3 regions of the Kocuria sp. CPCC 204721 genome follow, and region 3 is predicted to be linked to each of the others. Evidence: riboswitches for the same ligand, from Rfam matches in the RefSeq annotation. Region 3 holds a riboswitch; each other region holds the start of a gene.
What was found. Region 3 has a riboswitch for thiamine pyrophosphate ahead of thiO (glycine oxidase ThiO). Riboswitches for the same ligand answer to the same signal wherever they lie in the genome.
Positions count from the first base shown of each region.

Region 1: it holds a riboswitch for thiamine pyrophosphate, as region 3 does, so the genes downstream of both, RF637_RS04290 (3-oxoacyl-ACP reductase) here and thiO (glycine oxidase ThiO) in region 3, are expected to answer to the same signal.
Region 2: it holds a riboswitch for thiamine pyrophosphate, as region 3 does, so the genes downstream of both, RF637_RS10015 (bifunctional hydroxymethylpyrimidine kinase/phosphomethylpyrimidine kinase) here and thiO (glycine oxidase ThiO) in region 3, are expected to answer to the same signal.

Region 1 covers NZ_JAVKPO010000003.1:48,748-54,646, forward strand. The annotation lists gene RF637_RS04275 (molybdopterin-binding protein) at 1-364, opposite strand, end outside; gene RF637_RS04280 (enoyl-CoA hydratase) at 489-1,271, opposite strand; gene nadE (ammonia-dependent NAD(+) synthetase) at 1,436-2,263, shown strand; TPP riboswitch at 2,393-2,524, shown strand; gene RF637_RS04290 (3-oxoacyl-ACP reductase) at 2,570-3,334, shown strand; partial or broken gene RF637_RS04295 (LLM class flavin-dependent oxidoreductase) at 3,405-4,714, shown strand; gene RF637_RS04300 (phosphatidylserine/phosphatidylglycerophosphate/cardiolipin synthase family protein) at 4,823-5,899, opposite strand, start outside.
Region 2 covers NZ_JAVKPO010000010.1:60,048-65,946, forward strand. The annotation lists gene RF637_RS10010 (Rne/Rng family ribonuclease) at 1-2,845, shown strand, start outside; TPP riboswitch at 2,926-3,021, shown strand; gene RF637_RS10015 (bifunctional hydroxymethylpyrimidine kinase/phosphomethylpyrimidine kinase) at 3,009-4,562, shown strand; gene rplU (50S ribosomal protein L21) at 4,800-5,111, shown strand; gene rpmA (50S ribosomal protein L27) at 5,158-5,412, shown strand; gene obgE (GTPase ObgE) at 5,564-5,899, shown strand, end outside.
Region 3 covers NZ_JAVKPO010000001.1:153,657-159,555, forward strand. The annotation lists gene moeB (molybdopterin-synthase adenylyltransferase MoeB) at 79-1,269, opposite strand; gene RF637_RS00725 (thiazole synthase) at 1,266-2,207, opposite strand; gene thiS (sulfur carrier protein ThiS) at 2,210-2,476, opposite strand; gene thiO (glycine oxidase ThiO) at 2,473-3,759, opposite strand; TPP riboswitch at 3,749-3,873, opposite strand; gene thiE (thiamine phosphate synthase) at 3,994-4,656, shown strand; gene RF637_RS00745 (thiol-disulfide oxidoreductase DCC family protein) at 4,830-5,246, opposite strand; gene RF637_RS00750 (PhzF family phenazine biosynthesis protein) at 5,243-5,899, opposite strand, start outside.

The DNA.
Region 1 (5,899 bases), on a different contig from region 3:
ACTTCACCACGGCCGTGGCCACGGACCCCGGTTCCAGCCCCAGGTCACGCACCGCTTCCGTGCTCATGAGCGAGACGATCCGGTGCGGGCCGCACTGCAGCTCCACCTGGGACATCACGGGATCGGAGGTCACGGCGGTTACGAGTCCCACGAGGCGGTTGCGCGCCGAACTGTTCACCCCGGCGGGATCCTGAGGGCTCACGGCGTTATCGCGCGCGTATGCCGCGAGTTCGGCGCCGTCCACCACGGCGTACCCTGCGGAATCCTTGTGCCCGGTGAGCGTGCCCTGCTCGATCCACCGCCGGACGGTGTCGTCGCTGACGCCCACGAAGGTCGCGGCCTGGGAGATACGGAGGTGGGTCATGGGAGCAGTTTATCCGCATCTGCGGAACCACGGCCCTGTTTGAACCGCACTTGCGTGGTGTTGACCTGACACGCGACGACGCCGCGCGGACCGGGCCGCGCGGCGTCGTCGTCCCCTACAGGGCTCATTCGTGGGAGAACCGCGCCTTACGCTTCTCCGCGAACGCCGACATGCCCTCCTTCTGGTCCGCGGTGGAGAACAGCCCGTGGAAGACCCGCCGCTCGTGCTGGACGCCGGCCCACAACCCGGACTCGTACGCGGCATTGACGGTCTCGACCGCGTGCTGGGCCGCGGGCTTGGACATCTCCGCAATCTTTCCGGCGACCTCCAGGGCGGTGTCCATGAGCTCGTCCGCTGCGACCACGCGGGAGACCAAACCGGAACGCTCGGCTTCCTCGGCGCGCATCTGCCGTCCGGTGAGGATCATGTCCATGGCCTTGGCCTTGCCCACGGCGCGGGTGAGGCGCTGGGTGCCGCCCATCCCGGGGATCACACCCAGGGCGATCTCGGGCTGACCGAACACTGCAGTGTCCGCGGCGAGGATCAGATCGCACATCATCGCGAGCTCGCACCCACCGCCGAGCGCGTAACCGGCCACCGCGGCGATCTTGGGGGTGCGCAGCCGGGCGAAAGCATCCCACCCCGCGAAGAAGTCCTCGTGGTACATATCGGACGCGGACTTGCCGGACATCTCCTTGATGTCAGCACCGGCCGCGAAGGCCTTCTCCGAACCTGCGAGGATCAGCGCGCCGATCCCCGAGTCACGGTCCAGCTCGGTCGCGGCGGCCACCACGTCCCGCATGGTCTGTTCGTTCAGCGCGTTCAGCGCCTTGGGACGATTCAGGGTGATGACACCCACGCGTCCCTCGCGGCGGACTTCAATGGTCTCGTAGGAGTTCTCGTTCATGTGATCAGCATCTCATAGGTCCCCCAGGGGGGGCGGGTCCGAGCGTGGGGGTCCAGCACCGGGGCCCAGCACCGGGGCCCAGCGCCGGCCTCCGTCCTCCGGGCCACGGGACGGGCCGGCGGTAGGCCCCTGTCCCCGCGGGAACCGGCCACTAGCATGGACGCATGCGTGAATTGCAAGCACAGATCATTGCCGAGCTCGGCGTCTCTCCGCAGATCGATCCGGAGCGGGAGGCCCAACGCCGCGTCGACTTCCTGAGCGACTACCTCAAGGCCACGCACACCGCGGGGTTCGTCCTGGGGATCAGCGGCGGCTTGGACTCCACCCTGGCCGGGCGCCTGGCCCAGCTCGCGGTCGAGAAACTGCGCGAGGACGAGATTAAGGCCGAGTTCGTGGCCATGCGACTGCCTCACGGGATCCAGCACGACGAGGCCGACGCCCAGGCGGCGCTCGAATTCATTCAACCGGACCGGGTCATCACGTACGACGTCGCGCCGGCCGTCCGCGGTTTCGAGTCCGCCTACGGTGCCGCGACCGGTGAGCAGCTCACCGATTTCACCCGCGGTAACACCAAGGCCCGCGTGCGTATGACGGCGCAGTACGCGGTGGGCGGGGACCACAACCTGCTGGTGATCGGCACGGATCACGCGGCGGAATCGGTCACCGGGTTCTTCACCAAGTTCGGCGACGGCGGCGCGGACGTCCTGCCCCTGAGCGGGCTGAACAAACGGCAGAACCGCCAGGTGCTCGCGTACCTGGGGGCCCCCGAGCAACTCGTGGGCAAGGTCCCCACCGCGGACCTCCTGGACGAGAACCCCGGGCGCACGGACGAGGACGAGCTGGGCCTGCGCTACGACGACATCGATGACTTCCTCGAGGGCAAGGACGTCCCCGAGGAGGTGGCCCGCAAGATCGAAAGCACGTTCCTGCGCACCCGCCACAAGCGCACGGTCCCGGTGACCCCGGCGGACGAGTGGTGGCGGGAGGGCTGATCCTCCCCGCCCGCGCGATACCCAAGGGGACGACCCTGGCCTGACTGCGCTGGACAACCGCATTGGCCATGCCCGCCGACGGCCTGCGCCGTGCGCGACCCCGGTCCGGACCCCTGTGCTTAGACTGGGCCCAGTGACACGGGGTGCCGCTGCACGTTCCCACGACCCACCGGGCCGGGGAGCCCTGGAGGCAATGGCTGAGATGACACCCGTCGAACCTGTCCAGTTAGTACTGGCGAAGGGATGTCACGGTGGCACCGCACGGGTGGCGCACCGCGTTCTTCGCCGTGAGCCACAGGAGTGAGCATGCGGATCGACACCACCATCGTCCTGATCACCGGGGGAGCCCGGGGTCTGGGTGAACACCTCAGCCGAGCCTTCGCCCGCGAAGGCGCCCGGGTGGTCGTGAACTACCACGCGAGCGAGGACCGCGCCCGCTCACTGGTGCGCGAACTCGGTGAGGACAAGGTCATTGCCGTTCGGGCGGACGTGACCGATGCCGGGCAGGTGCAGGAGATGGTGGCACTCGCCCAGGACCATTTCGGTGCGCCCATCACGGTGGCCGTGAACAACGCGCTGGTGGACTTCAGCTTCAACGGGGACGCCCGCCCCTCGCTCGAAAACCTCGCCGCCGAGGATCTTTCCCAGCAGTTCACCGGCGCGGTCGTGGGCGGACTCAACGTGATCCAGGCGGTCGTCCCGGGGATGCGCCGGTTTGGACACGGGCGCATCATCAACATCGGCACCAATCTCTTCCAGAACCCCGTGGTCCCCTACCACGACTACACCGCAGCCAAGGCCGCCCTGCTCTCCCTCACCCGCACGGCGGCCAAGGACCTGGGGGCCCTGGGCATCACCGTGAACATGATCTCCGGTGGCCTGCTACGCACCACGGACGCGAGTGCCGCTACCCCGGCCGAAGTCTTCGACGCCATTGCCGCCGGTACGCCCTTGGGTCGGGTCACCACCCCGGAGGAGTTCGCGGACACCGCCCTCTTCTTCGCCTCCGACTGGTCCCGCGGCGTCACCGGGCAGAACCTCGTGGTCGACGGTGGACTGGTGATGGACTGACATGGCCGCCCCGCACGACACCGCGCGGACCCCGTCCGCCGCCCCTGCGGCGTCCACTCGTCCCACCCAGGTGAACCAGCCGCCCGGGACACCCGCCCGGACGCTGCGCCTCAACGCCTTCCTCTACGGGGCCGGCCACCACCAGGCCGCGTGGCGCGCGCCGGGCTCCCCGGTGCACCGCCTCACGGACATCGCCTACTACGAGGAGCTCGCGCGGACTGCCGAACGCGGTCTGTTCGACGCGGTGTTCTTCGCGGACGGGCACAGCGTGGGTGATGTCTCCGGCGGGCCCCGCTGGAGCCTGGAACCCCTGACAGCGCTGTCCGCGATGGCGCGGGCCACCGAGCGCGTCGGCCTGGTGTGCACGGTGTCCACCACGTTCTTCACCCCGTTCCACGCGGCCAGGATGCTCGCGTCCTTGGACCACATCTCGGGCGGGCGAGCGGGGTGGAACGTGGTGACCTCCATGTGGGACTCCGAGGCCCGCAACCACGGCTACCGGGCCATGCCGACCAAGGATGAGCGCTACGAGCGCGCCCGCGAGTTCGTGGAGGTGGCCCGCGCCCTGTGGGCCAGCTGGGACGAGGACGCCGTCACCGCGGACCCCGAGGGCCAGTGGGCGGACCCCTCCAAGCTGCACCGCCTGGACCACGAGGGCCGCCACTTCCTGGTGGATGGACCCCTCACGCTTCCGCCCTCCCCCCCCAGGGGGAACCGGTCCTCTTCCAAGCGGGTGCCTCCGGGCCCGGCAAGGCACTCGCGGCCGACTTTGCAGAGGGGATCTACGCCGTGGCCTACGACCTGCCCGCCGCGCAGGAGTACTACGCGGCGGTGAAGGCCGAAGTGGCCCGCGCCGGGCGTGATCCCGGTTCCGTGATCGTGATGCCCGGTCTGGTCACGTACGTGGGCCGCACGCACGAAGAGGCCCTCGAGAAGCAGGCCAGCGTGGACCGTTTACTCCCTGTGGAGCAGTCGCTCGCACAGCTCTCCACGTTCGTGGAGCAGGACTGCGCGCAGTGGGACCTAGATGCGCCCGTGCCCACGCTGCCGCCCCTGGAGGAGTTCACCGGTCCGCAGGGCCGCTACGGCACCATCCTGCGGATCATCGAGGCCGAGCGCCCCACGGTCCGCCAGTTGCTCGGCCGCCTCGCCGCCGGCGGGGGTCACTGCACGATGGTGGGCACCCCGGAGTCCATCGCGGATCGAATGCAGGAATGGTTCGACAACGCCGGCGCGGACGGCTTCAACCTCATGCCGCCCGTCCAGCCGGACTCCCTGGACGACTTCGTGGACCTCGTGGTCCCCGAACTCCAGCGCCGCGGCCTGTTCCGCACCGCGTACACCGCCACCACGCTGAGGGGTCACCTCACGCGGGGTTGAGACCCCGCGGCGCAACCCCGCCACAGGACGACGACGCCGCCCCGCACGGTGGGCGGGGCGGCATCGTCGGTGGCGTCAGCGGCGTCGTCGCCGATCGGAAAGGTCCGGTCAGAGGAACGGGCGCAGCGGTACCAGGATCGTCTCGGCGACCCGGGCCATGGGGTGACGATCGCGCCATTGGGGCGAGGACAGCTCCTCACAGTGCTCGCTGTCGGCGAGGAAGACCTTCTCCATCTCGGCCGCGAAATCCGGGTCCACGATCTCCACGTTGGTCTCGTAGTTGAACGAGAGGGAGAGCCGGTCGATGTTGGCGGTGCCCACGGTGGACCACTCGCCGTCGATCGTGGCGGTCTTGGCGTGGATCATGCAGGCGGCATACAGCAAGATGGTGACCCCACCCTCCAACAACTGGCCGTAGAACCCGCGGGACACCCAGTCCGCCAGGATGTGGTTGGAGTCCTTGGGGACCATGATCCGCACATCCACCCCGCGAGCGGCCGCGTCCAGGAGACAGTCCAGGATCTGCTGGTCGGGGATGAAGTAGGGCGTGTTCACCCAGATGTGGTGCTGCGCCCTGTTGATCGCGTTCATGTACATCTCGCGGATGGGGTACACGAGCTGGATGGGCAGGTTCGCGGAGACCCGCACCTCCGGGTCCCAATTCTTGGGCGCCACCCAGTCGATGGCGTGTTCCGGGTCCCGGTCCTCGTTCCACACGCTCGCGATGGAGCTGCGTAACCCCCATACCGCAGGCCCGATCTCCCGGATATGCGTGTCCCGCCACTGCCGGGAATAGAGAGAACCGAAGTTGTAGCCCCCCACGAAACCGATGTTGTCGTCCACCACCAGGATCTTGGAATGGTTGAAGCCCGAGAACCGCAGGGGCCCCTTCCAGAACGGGCGGCGCACCACCGGCATCCGGTACACATGAACCCGGTCCGAGAAGTCGTAGAAGGAGGACGGGATCACGAGGTTCGCGAACCCGTCGTAGATGATGAACACCTCCACGCCCCGATCCGCTGCCCGGTTGAACGCGTCCAGGAAGCGCTGACCCGTCTCGTCGTTCTTCCAGATGAACGTCTCCATGTGGATGGAGTGCTGGGCGTTGTCGATGGCCTCGAGCATGTCCTCGTACACCGACTCACCCGACGTGTAGATGGTGATGTCCGAGTCCTGCACGTGCGC
Region 2 (5,899 bases), on a different contig from region 3:
GGAACAGACGGACGCGCAGACTGTACAGGTCGAGGAGTCCGCGAACGACCAGCCCAGCACCCAGGAGAACTTCGGGGCCTTCGGTCCCGGCGCCTCCCTCATGTTCCATGCCCCGGACCCGGAGGAGATCCGCCGTGCCGCCGAGGAGCAGGCTGCCCGACTGCGCGAAGCCGCCAAGGAACGCGACGCCCAGCGCGAGGCCGAGCGGGCCGCACGCAAGGACGTGGACAGCGAGGACGACGTGGACAGCGAGGACGACAAGTCCGGCGAGGTCACGAGCAAGCGGCGTCGCCGGCGGCGTCGCGGTGACGAGGACATGGAACTCGTGGACGAGTCCGACGGCTCGGTGACCCGGGTCCGCGCCCCGCGCGGTGCCGGTGAGGGCACGGGCAGCGACGAGGTGACCGGGGTCAAGGGCTCCACGCGGCTCGAGGCCAAGCGTCAGCGTCGTCGTGAGTCCCGGCAGTTCGGCCGCCGCCGCCACGTGATCACCGAGGCCGAGTTCCTGGCCCGGCGCGAATCCGTGGAGCGCAAGATGCTCGTGCGGCAGAAGGACGACCGGATCCAGATCGGTGTGCTCGAGGACGGGATCCTTGCCGAGCACTTCGTCTCGCACACCCAGCAGGACTCGCTGATCGGCAACGTGTACGTGGGCAAGGTGCAGAACGTGCTGCCGTCCATGGAGGCCGCCTTCGTGGACATCGGCCGCGGCCGCAACGCCGTGCTCTACGCCGGTGAGGTGGACTGGGACGCCGCCGAGCTGGGCAGCAAGCCCCGCAAGATCGAGAACGCCCTGAAGTCCGGGGACACCGTGCTCGTGCAGGTCACCAAGGACCCCGTGGGGCACAAAGGTGCTCGGCTCACGAGCCAGGTGTCCCTGCCCGGTCGCTACCTCGTCTACGTCCCGGGCGGTTCCATGACGGGGATCTCCCGCAAGCTCCCGGACGTGGAGCGCCAGCGGCTGAAGAAGATCCTCAAGGACCGGTTGCCGGAGGGCGCGGGCGTGATCGTGCGCACTGCGGCGGAGGGTGCCTCCGAGACCGAGCTGACCAACGACATCAACCGGCTGCGCTCGCAGTGGGAGCAGATCCAGGACAAGGCCAAGTCCACCAAGACGCTGGCCCCGGAGATGCTGTACGCGGAACCGGACCTGACCATCAAGACCGTGCGGGACGTCTTCAACGAGGATTTCACCGCCATGGTGGTCCAGGGCGAGCAGGCGTGGGACAACATCGAGGCTTACGTGACCTACGTGGCGCCCGACCTGCTGGACCGCCTCGAGCGCTGGACCGGCGATGACGACCTCTTCGAGCACATGCGCGTGGAGGAGCAGATCCAGAAGGCCCTCGAGCGCAAGGTCTTCCTGCCCTCCGGCGGATCGCTCGTGATCGACCGCACCGAGGCCATGACCGTGGTGGACGTCAACACCGGCAAGTTCACGGGCTCCGGGGGCAACCTCGAGGAGACCGTGACCAAGAACAACCTCGAAGCCGCCGAGGAGATCGTGCGGCAACTGCGGTTGCGGGATATCGGCGGGATCATCGTGGTGGACTTCATCGACATGGTTCTGGAGTCCAACCGCGATCTCGTACTGCGCCGGCTCGTGGAGTGCCTGGGCCGGGACCGCACGAAGCACCAGGTGGCCGAGGTGACCTCCCTGGGTCTCGTGCAGATGACGCGCAAGCGCATGGGTACGGGGTTGCTCGAGGTCTTCTCCGAGCCGTGCGAGGAATGCGCGGGCCGCGGCGTCGTGGTCCACGACCACCCCTTGAAGGGCCGCTCCGGCGCGGCTCCCTCCGACCAGCGCGGCACTCGACACGAGCGTAAGCGTTCGCGCAACAAGCAGCACAACGGTGCGCAGGACAAGCCCAGGAACGGCAACCAGCACCACGGTTCGGACGAGCCGGACCAGGCGCGCGTGGAGGCCACCCGCACGGCGTTGGCGAACATCGCCGCGGCCTCCTCCCACGACGAGTCCGACGACGCCGCACGGAATGCTTCCCAGGGCACCGCACCGCAGTCCGGGGGCGGGCAGGCCGAGGACACCGGTTCCCAGGAGCAGCAGACCTCCCGCGGTCAGCAGGGCGGGGAGCACGCGTCCGAGAACTCCCACGGGGAGTCCGAGGGCGGGCGCCGTCGCCGCAAGCGCCGCGGCAAGCGCAGCCGCGGTCGCGGTCAGCAGGGCGAGGACAACGCCGTGCAGAACGACGGTTCCGGCCGGGACGGTTCCGGGAACGACTCGCGCGGGGATTCCCGGTCCGAGGACCGTTCCGGTGGGGACTCGTCCGCGAGCCTCACGATTCACGGCGAGGTCATCGAACTGCCCCACGGGCAGTCTGAGCAGCGGGGGAGCGAGGGCACCCAGGAGGCCCTGTCCCTGGATTCGCTGAGCGCCGCGTTCACGGATGCGGGCGAGGACGAAACCTCGACCGAGGGTGCCGTTCAGGATGCGGACGCCGCGTCCCAGCCGCGGGAGGCGGTGTCGAAGCGGTCGGCCGCCGGACACGCGCCGTCGAACTCCGGGACTGCGCAATCCAGTGCAGGGCAGACGAGTGCCGCGCAGCAGCAGACTTCCGGGGCAGCGTCGTCCGCTGGCGGGAACCGGCCGGCGGAGGCGCCGGCGGCTCCGGCCCGACGGCGTCGTGGGTCGCGGCGTGCCGTGGCGCCGGCGGCCGCGCCCGGAACCGCGAGCGTGGAGACCCACGAGTACACGCAGGAACGGCAGGTCAGCCGTTTCACCGCGGAGGCCGGGGCCGTGGCCCCCGCGGCGTCCGGTGACCAGCCCACCATCGTGGGTGTGGGCATCAAGGCTCAGGACATCACGATGACCGGCAAGCAGGACTGAGTGACCGGCGGCTGGATCCGTCGCCACGCGAGCACCGCAGGGGCACCCGGGATTCCGGGTGCCCCTGTGGCATGATCGGGGACACACACACGGGGTGCTGCGCACTGCGGCTGAGAACACACCCGTCGAACCTGATCTAGCTCGTACTAGCGAAGGGATTGTCGTGGACACCACGCCTTCTACCGCCATACCCCGCGTCCTCTCGATTGCCGGAACCGATCCCACGGGCGGGGCGGGTCACGCCGCGGACCTGAAATCCATCGCCGCACTGGGCGGGTACGGGCTGAGTGTGATCACCGCAGTGGTCGCCCAGAACACCCGGGGCGTCGTGAGCGTACACACCCCACCCGTCCAGGTCCTGCGGGACCAGCTGGATGCGGTCGCCGGGGACGTCACCCTGGATGCGATCAAGGTGGGGATGCTCGGCTCCGTGGAGGTCATCGACACGGTCCGGGACTGGCTCATGGTGGGGCGCGCACCCGTGGTCGTGATCGACCCCGTCATGGTCGCCACGGCCGGTGGGCGATTGCTGCGTCCGGACGCCGAACGGGCCCTGCGGGAGCTGCTGCCCCACGCGAATCTGATCACCCCCAACCTCCCGGAACTCGCGGTGCTGGCCGAGCGCCCCGTGGCCGCGACCTGGGACGAGGCGCTCGAGCAGGGACGCGCGGTCGCGGCGGCGTTCCATACCCGGGTCCTCGTGAAGGGTGGCCACTTGGCCGGGGACACGACCCCGGACGCCCTGTTGCTCCCCGGTCAGGACGAACCCGCCGCGTTGTTCGAGGGTCGCAGGGTGCACACGCGTAACACCCACGGCACCGGGTGCTCGCTGTCCTCCGCGGTGGCCACGGTCGTGGCGCGGACCGGGGACTGGCCCGAGGCGATCCGCACGGCCCGCACATGGTTGCGCGGTGCACTGCGCGGCGCGGACGAGTTGCACGTGGGTCACGGCAACGGTCCCGTGCACCACATGCACCACGTCCAGCACCTCGTCACGGATCCGGCGTTCGTGATGACGGCCGCCGCGGAATCCGAGGGCCCCCGGTTCACCGATGAACTGTGGGAGGAGAGCGCCCCGGTGCGTGAACGCATTGCTGCCCTGGCGTTCATCCGGGGCCTCGGGGACGGCACCCTGGACCCGGGCGAGTTCGAGCTGTACCTGGACCAGGACATGCAATATCTGCAGTACTACTCCCGGGCGCTGGCCCTGCTCGCGGCCTCCGCCCCGGACGAGCGTTCGCGCGAACACTTCGCCGCGGCGTCGGCCTCCGTGGTCTCGGTCGAGTCCGCGCTGCATTGCGCCCGGCTCGGGGACCGGGAGCCCATGCCGCCGAGTGACGTCACGAGCAGTTACGCGGACTTCCTGCTGGCGCGCACGGGTCAGGACGGCTTCGCGGTGGGCTCCGCCGCGATCCTGCCGTGCTACTGGCTCTACGCCCACGTGGGTGCGGAGCTCACCCGTCGTGCCCGCGTCGCGGGACCGCAGCACCCGTTCGCCGACTGGCTCAGCACGTACGACGATCCGGACTTCCAGACCGCGACCGAGTCGGTGCGCGAGATCGTGGACCGGGAGGCCGCCCACGCGGACCCGGCCACCCGGGAGCACATGCGCCGCGCGTTCCACCGGGCGTGCGCGCTCGAGCTGGCCTTCTTCGCGCAGACGACCCCGGCGACGTCGCCGGAGGGCGAGCGGCGCGCCGCGGCGCAACTGGCATGACTTCGGGTGATCGGGTAGGCTGGGGTGTCGGTGCCGAGCGCCGGTGTGTGTCATATCCAGTTCACGCACCAGGTTGCGGCACACTCGGGCGAACATCCTGAATCGATGCGATAGCCACGCGGAGAATGCGGTCGGTCATGGATCACCTCGGCGTGATGTCTCGACATTCGCAGTCCTCCAGGAGTACGCCCGACCCACACACGTAGTCCATAGATGTCGAGAGAAGTGAGTTCCCAAGTGGTGTACGCGATTGTCCGCGCAGGCGGCCGCCAGGAGAAGGTTTCCATCGGAGACCTCGTGACCCTTGACCGCGTCGCCGGCGAGGCAGGCAGCACCGTAGAGCTTCCTGCGCTGCTGCTGGTCGATGGGGACAAGGTCACCTCCGACTCCAAGACCCTGGCGAACGTCAAGGTCACCGCCGAGATCGTCGAGGACCTGCGCGGTCCCAAGATCTCGATCATGAAGTACAAGAACAAGACCGGTTACAAGAAGCGTCAGGGCTTCCGCGCCGAACTGACCACCGTCAAGGTCACCGGCATCGACGCCTGAGCATCCGGCTCCCCACATACGTTTCCAACGAAGGTAGGCACACACCATGGCACACAAGAAGGGTGCGAGCTCCACTCGCAACGGCCGTGACTCCAACGCCCAGTACTTGGGTGTGAAGCGCTTCGGCGGCCAGTCCGTTAACGCCGGCGAGATCATCGTCCGCCAGCGCGGCACGCACTTCCACCCGGGCGTGAACGTGGGCCGCGGCAAGGACGACACCTTGTTCGCCCTGGCCGCTGGCGCCGTCGAATTCGGCACCCGCCGCGGTCGCCGCGTGGTCAACATTCAGACCGCCGAGTAATTCTCATTCGGACCCCTGGGTCCACCCGCCGCCACGACCCCGTGGCGGCGACCACTAGAGGGTGGGCGCTTCACGCGCTCACCCTCTAGTCTTTTCAGAAGACCCCGGTCGACCCGCTCGCAGCAGGTGACCCCTACCACCGAGGAGCCGCGTGGCCAGTTTTGTAGATCGAGTGATCGTGCACGCCACGGGCGGTAACGGCGGCCACGGCTGCGTGTCCGTCAAGCGCGAGAAGTTCAAGCCCCTGGGCGGCCCGGACGGCGGCAACGGCGGCGACGGCGGTTCGGTGATCCTGCGTGTGGACGGTCAGTCCACCACGCTGTTGGGTTTCCACCACGCACCCCACCAGAAGGCCCCCAACGGTGAGCCCGGCAAGGGGGACATGCGCCACGGTTTCAAGGGCCAGGACCTCGTGCTGTCCGTCCCGGACGGCACCGTGGTCAAGGACCGGCAGGGCAACGTGCTCGCGGACCTGCTCGGTGAGGGC
Region 3 (5,899 bases):
ATTCACCACGAACCGCTGGACCTCATGGTGACACACACGCGGAAACCGCTCCTTGAGGAGGAGCTGTGATCGAACGGGTCAGTAGCGCGGCAGCGCCGGGTCCACCCGGTCGATCCACGCGAGCACCCCGCCGTCCAGGTGCTTCACGGTGTCCTCCCGCAGGGCGTAGTCCCTGCGCAGTGCCGCGAGGGCCTGGGCGGAACGGGCACCGGCCTTGCAGTGCAGGATCACGGTGCCCTCCGCCTCATCCGGAAGAGCCGTGACACCCCGGTCCAGGACGTCCTGCAGCGGCACGTGCACGGATCCGGGGATGGCCACGAGTTTGCGCTCCCAGTCCTCGCGCACGTCCACGAGCGTGAAGGACGTCTCCCCGAGGGACCGGGCGGTCAGTAGCTCGGCCAGCTCCGGGGCGGTGACGGTCTCGTGGGGGGCGGGAGCGGCGTCGTCGTCGGAGGGCAGACCGCACGCGAGCGCCACCCGTGAGAGATCCGTGACGGGCGGGCGGTGCGGGTCCGGCAGGACCGTGAGCTCGCGCCACGTCTGGGCCAGGGCGTCGTGGATGAGGACCCTGCCGAGCAGGGGACGGCCGATGCCCGTGATGAGTTTGAGCGCCTCGGTGACCATGACCGAGCCGATCGTGGCCGGGAGCATGCCCAGCACACCGCCCTCGGCGCACGAGGGGACCTGGCCCGGCGCGGGCGCTTCCGGGAACAGGTCGCGGTACACGGGGCCGTGACCGGACCAGAACACGGAGACCTGGCCGTCGAAACGCAGGATGGAGCCCCACACCACGGGGATGCCGGTGAGTTCGGCGGCGTCCGAGACCAGGAAGCGTGTGCCGAAGTTGTCTGTGCCGTCCATGATCAGGTCGTAGCCGGAGAAGATCTCCAGGGCGTTGTCGGTGCTCAGCCGCTCGGGATGGCGGTGCACGGTGACCAGGGGGTTGAGCCGGGCCACGGCATCCGCGGCGGAATCGACCTTGGGCCGGCCGATGTCGGCCATCCCATGGACCACCTGGCGTTGCAGGTTGGACACGGATACGACGTCGTCGTCGACCACGCCGATGGTCCCCACCCCGGCGGCCGCGAGGTACTGCAGCGCGGGAGCGCCGAGCCCGCCCGCGCCGATCACCAGGACGCGTGCGTTCTTGAGCCGACGCTGCCCCTCCTCGCCCAGTTGCGGCAACGTGAGGTGGCGTGAATAGCGTTCGAGTTCCTCGCGACTCAGATCGGAGGCGGGGGCCACGAGAGGTGGTAGTGGGGTGCTCATGAAACCTGCGATTCCAGCTGTGGGGTGGTGGATGAAGGCGCGGGCCAGTCCCCGCGGGGCGCGTCGGCGGTGTCGATGCGCCCGGCCATGGGCGAGGACGCCACGGCGTGCGTGCGCCGCGCGATCCGCCCCGCGCCGCGGGCCAGGTGCCCCGCGAGCACGGCGTGCTTCATGGCGCTGGCCATGGCCACGGGATCCTGCGCGCGGGTCACGGCGGACGCGAGCAGGACGGCGTCGCACCCGAGTTCCATGGCCAGGGCCGCCTCGGACGCCGTGCCGATCCCGGCATCCAGCACCACGGGCACGGACGCGCGGGACGCGATGAGTTCGATGTTGTGCGGGTTGAGGATCCCCAGACCCGTGCCGATGGGAGCACCGAGGGGCATCACGGCCACGGCCCCGGCGTCCTCGAGCCGCAGCGCGAGCACGGGGTCGTCGGACGTGTACGCGAAGACCTTGAAACCGCGCCGAGCGAGTTTCTCGGTCGCGTCCAGCAGCTCCACACCGTCCGGGAGCAGGGTGTCCTCGTCCGCGATGATTTCGAGCTTGACCCAGTCCGTCTCCAGCGCCTCGCGCCCCAGTTCAGCGGTCAGCAGGGCGTCCCGCGCGGTGTAGCACCCCGCGGTGTTGGGCAGCACCCGGATGTCGTTGCGGCGCAGCAGCCCGTACAAGCTGTCCTGCGGTGTCCCGGTCGACGACGCCGCTGCGCCACCTCCCGCGCGACCGCTCGCCCGGTTCGCCGTGCCGGATGCTTGCGCGCCCGCTGGCGAGGCGGGGCCGGGCGCGAAGCGGCGCAGGGCCACCGTGGTCAGTTCCGTCCCGGAGGCCAGCAGGGCCCGTTCGAGCATCGCGAAATCGGTGAGGCCCCCGGTGCCCATGATCAGCCGGGACGAGAGCTCCACCCCGGCCACGGTCAGGGGGGTTCCGTGCGTGGTCATGTTCAGCCTCCCTGCACCGCGGTGACGATCTCCACGGATTGACCCGCTTCCACGGGGGTCGTGGCCCACAGGGAGCGGGGGATTACGGCGTCGTCCACCGCCACGGCGATCCCCAGGGGATGGCCGTCCGCGGCGGCGCCCTCGGGTGTGATCTCGCGGCCTGTGAGGTCGACGACGGCGCTCGCGACCGTCAACCCCGGGGTCACCGCCACGGGGGAGCCGTTCACGACGGCCGTGGAGGAATTGTCTGTAGTCTCGGGCGCGATCATTCGAGTCCTCCATGCATCTGGGGATAGCTCTCGGGTGTGGTGAACGGGGCCTCGGGGGCGGGGTTCGAGTGCCGGGCCGGGTCGGTGTCGGCGAGGAACGCGGCGTCGGACCCGTGGTCCGCGAGCGGGTCCAGGACGCCGGTCACGAGCTCCGCCGCGAGCCGGGACGCCACGGGGGTCAGCAGGATGCCGTGACGGAAGTGACCCGTGCTGATCACGAGCCCGGCCACCGAGGTCTTCCCCACGTACGGCAGGTCGTCGGAGGTTCCCGGGCGGGCGCGGGCCATCATCTCCAGGACGTCGCAGTCGTCGATCGCGGGGACCACGGTGCGCGCGTCCCGCAGCAGTTGGTGCACGCCACCGGCCAGCACGGATTCGCGCCCGTCCTCGCGGCTCGTGGCGCCCAGCACCAGGGTCCGGTCCTCGCGGGGGACCATGTACACGGGCCGACCCAGGACCTGGGCGCGCACCGTGCGCGTGAGCAAATGCGATTCCCCGGGGGCCAGGGCGGTCTCGGGGACCCGCAACCGCAGGATGTCCCCGAACACCGGGCGCAATCGGAGGTCGAGTCCCTCGGGCAGCCCGCCCATGGTGTTGGCGGTCAGCCCGGTGGCCACGACCACGGCGTCCGCGGGGATCACCTCACCGGAGTCCACCTGCACGCCCGTGGCCTGCCGGGGTTCCCTGCGGGACGTCAGCACGGTGTCCACGCGGGAGGTCAGCCACTGCGCCGGTCCGGCGTCGGGGACGTCCCCGATGGTGGTCAGGTGCGGGCAGTTCAGGGTCTCCACCAGGGCGGCCGCGAGCATCCGGGGGTCCACCTGGCGGTCGGAGACGATCCGTACCGCACCGCTCAACCGCGGCGCAAGAGCCGGTTCCAGGTGCCGAGCCTCCCGCGTGGAGATCTCCTGCACGTCCATCCCGGAGGCGATCTGGTGTGAGGCGAGGTCGGAGAGGGATTGGGCGTCCGCGGCATCGGCGGCCACCACGAGCGTCTCCTCGGTGCGGTAGCCCGTGGGCAGGCCCGTGGCCGCGGTGACGCGCTCCACGAAGTCCGGGTACTCCGCGGCGGAGGCCCGCATGAGGGGGTAGAGGCGTTCCTGGCCGTACTGGGTCTCGGCGATCGGTGCGAGCATGCCCGCGGCCGCGCGGGTGGCGCCCCACGCCGGGCGGGGATCGACGACGGTCACGGCGGCCCCGCGGCGTCGTAGTTCGAAGGCCGTGGCCAGGCCCACGAGACCAGCTCCGGCCACGACCACGTGGTCACCGAGGTGCTCGGGCATTGTTCCTCCCTCCGGCGGCATGATCCGCATCAGGTGATCCGGTCGGCGGCTCACGCCCTCTCAGCCCGCTGCGGTGGTTGTTGCCAACGTGTGCGGACTCCCGTGGAGTTCGTCGAACGGCGACGAACGGCCCTGCCAGTCTAATCACCCCTAGCTGTGGAACGCAGGGGGACTTCGCGGCGGGCTGATCGGGCGAGGTGTCCGCGGGCGCGCGGTTCGTGCCACGATGGCCGCATGGGACACACGAGCCAGACGGGTACCGGGCGCCGCGCCGCCCTCGAGAACGCGCGACTGTACGTGTGCGTCACGGCGCGCCGCGAGCGCGGTGACCTGCGCGAATTTCTGCACGCCGCGTACGAGGGCGGGGTGGACATCATCCAGTTGCGGGACAAATCCCTCGAGGCTGCCGCGGAGATCGAGGCCATCGAGGTGCTCGCCGACGTCGCCCGTGAGCACGGCGCACTCTTCGCCGTCAACGACCGCGCGGACGTCGCGCTGCTCACCGGCGCGGACGTGTTCCACGTGGGCCAGGGCGATCTCACCACCGCGCAGGCTCGGCGGGTCCTGGGGGACGACGCGGTGATCGGGCGGTCCTGTCACTCCCCGGCCCAGGTGGACGCCGCCGTGGCCGACGCCGGGCTCGACTACTTCTGCACCGGGCCCGTGTGGGAGACCCCCACGAAGCCGGGTCGCGCGGCCGTGGGGCTCGAGCTGCCGCGCTACGCCGCTCAGCACGCGGGGGACAAGCCCTTCTTCGCGATCGGCGGGGTCGACACCGCGCGGTTGCCGTCCGTGCTCGACACGGGTGCCTCGCGCATCGTGGTCGTGCGGGCCGTGACCGATGCGCAGGACGTCACCGCGGCGGCGCGGGCGCTGCGGGACACGCTGCCCGGGTGAGACCCGATCTTTGAACGCGGTGTAGCGGCGGCGCCGCGGTGGGATGGCACCGCTCGGGTGGCGACGTGTTCGGTGGGGTGGTGCGCGTCGGGGCGGAGTCATGGAGTCATGGCGCCGCAGTGTCTTGGCGTCGCGCGGGTGGCACGGCTCGCTCGGTACGCGGAGCGGAACCGTTACGGGGTCCCGCACCGCCCGGGGTGCTGCTGGCACCACGGGGTGACACCGGGGAACTTTCCCCGGTGATCGGCCACCCACCGGTACACGCGGTCCTGGACCCACCGCACGGGCGGTAACCGGTAGAACGGCTCGAACACCCGGATGCCCAGGGCGGTGTCCAGGGTCACGGCCACCGCGTGCGCCCCCGAGGATCGCTCACCGGAACGGGATAGGACGGCCCACACCGACGCGCTGCCCTCCGCATTCGTCAGTCCGAACCGCTCCAGTACGCCGGGGATCTGGTAGGCGTGCAGGGCGATCCGGTCATGGCGGTCCAGTGTCCGGGCCCATCCCACGCAGCGCGTGCAGAACCCGCAGTTGCCGTCGAAGACCAGGTGCAGGGACGCGCCCTGCTCGGTGCCCGGGGGGTTCACAGCAGCACCGTCCCGTCGATGCACGCGGTGCAGTGTCCGCCCACGAACACGTGGTCCCCGTCCGACGTCACGGTCACGAGGCCGCTGCGTCCCATGAGGGTGCCCTGTCGGGCGATGTAGTTCGCGGGCGCCCGGTCCGTACGGATGAGCCACTGGGCCAGGCTCGCGTTGAGGCTTCCCGTGACGGGGTCCTCGTACCCGCCGGTCCCACCCACGAAGGCGCGGACCTCGAACTGGTGCGGGCTGCTCTGCGGGTGGGGACCCACCACGCCGATCTTGGCGCCGTGGAGAGCGGGAAGGTCGGGCTCGATCGCCAGGACGTCCTCGGCGCCAGCCAGAAGCAGCGCGGCCCAGCCGGGGCCGTTGTCGACCCACTGATGGGCAACGACCTGCTCGTCCCGCAGGCCCAGGGCCGCGGTTACGCCCCCGAGCAATTCCGGGCCCAGGTCTCCCGTGCGGTCGGTGGGTGGGGCCTCGAAGGTCAGTGCGCCGTCGTCGGACGGGCGGATCCGCACGAGGCCCGCGGCGCATTCCTGGACGATGACGTCCTTGGCACGCGCGGTGTTGCCCGCGGTGAGCCATGCGTGGGCCGAGCCCAGGGTGGGGTGACCGGCGAACGGCAGCTCACGGTCCGGGGTCCAGATGCGCAGCCG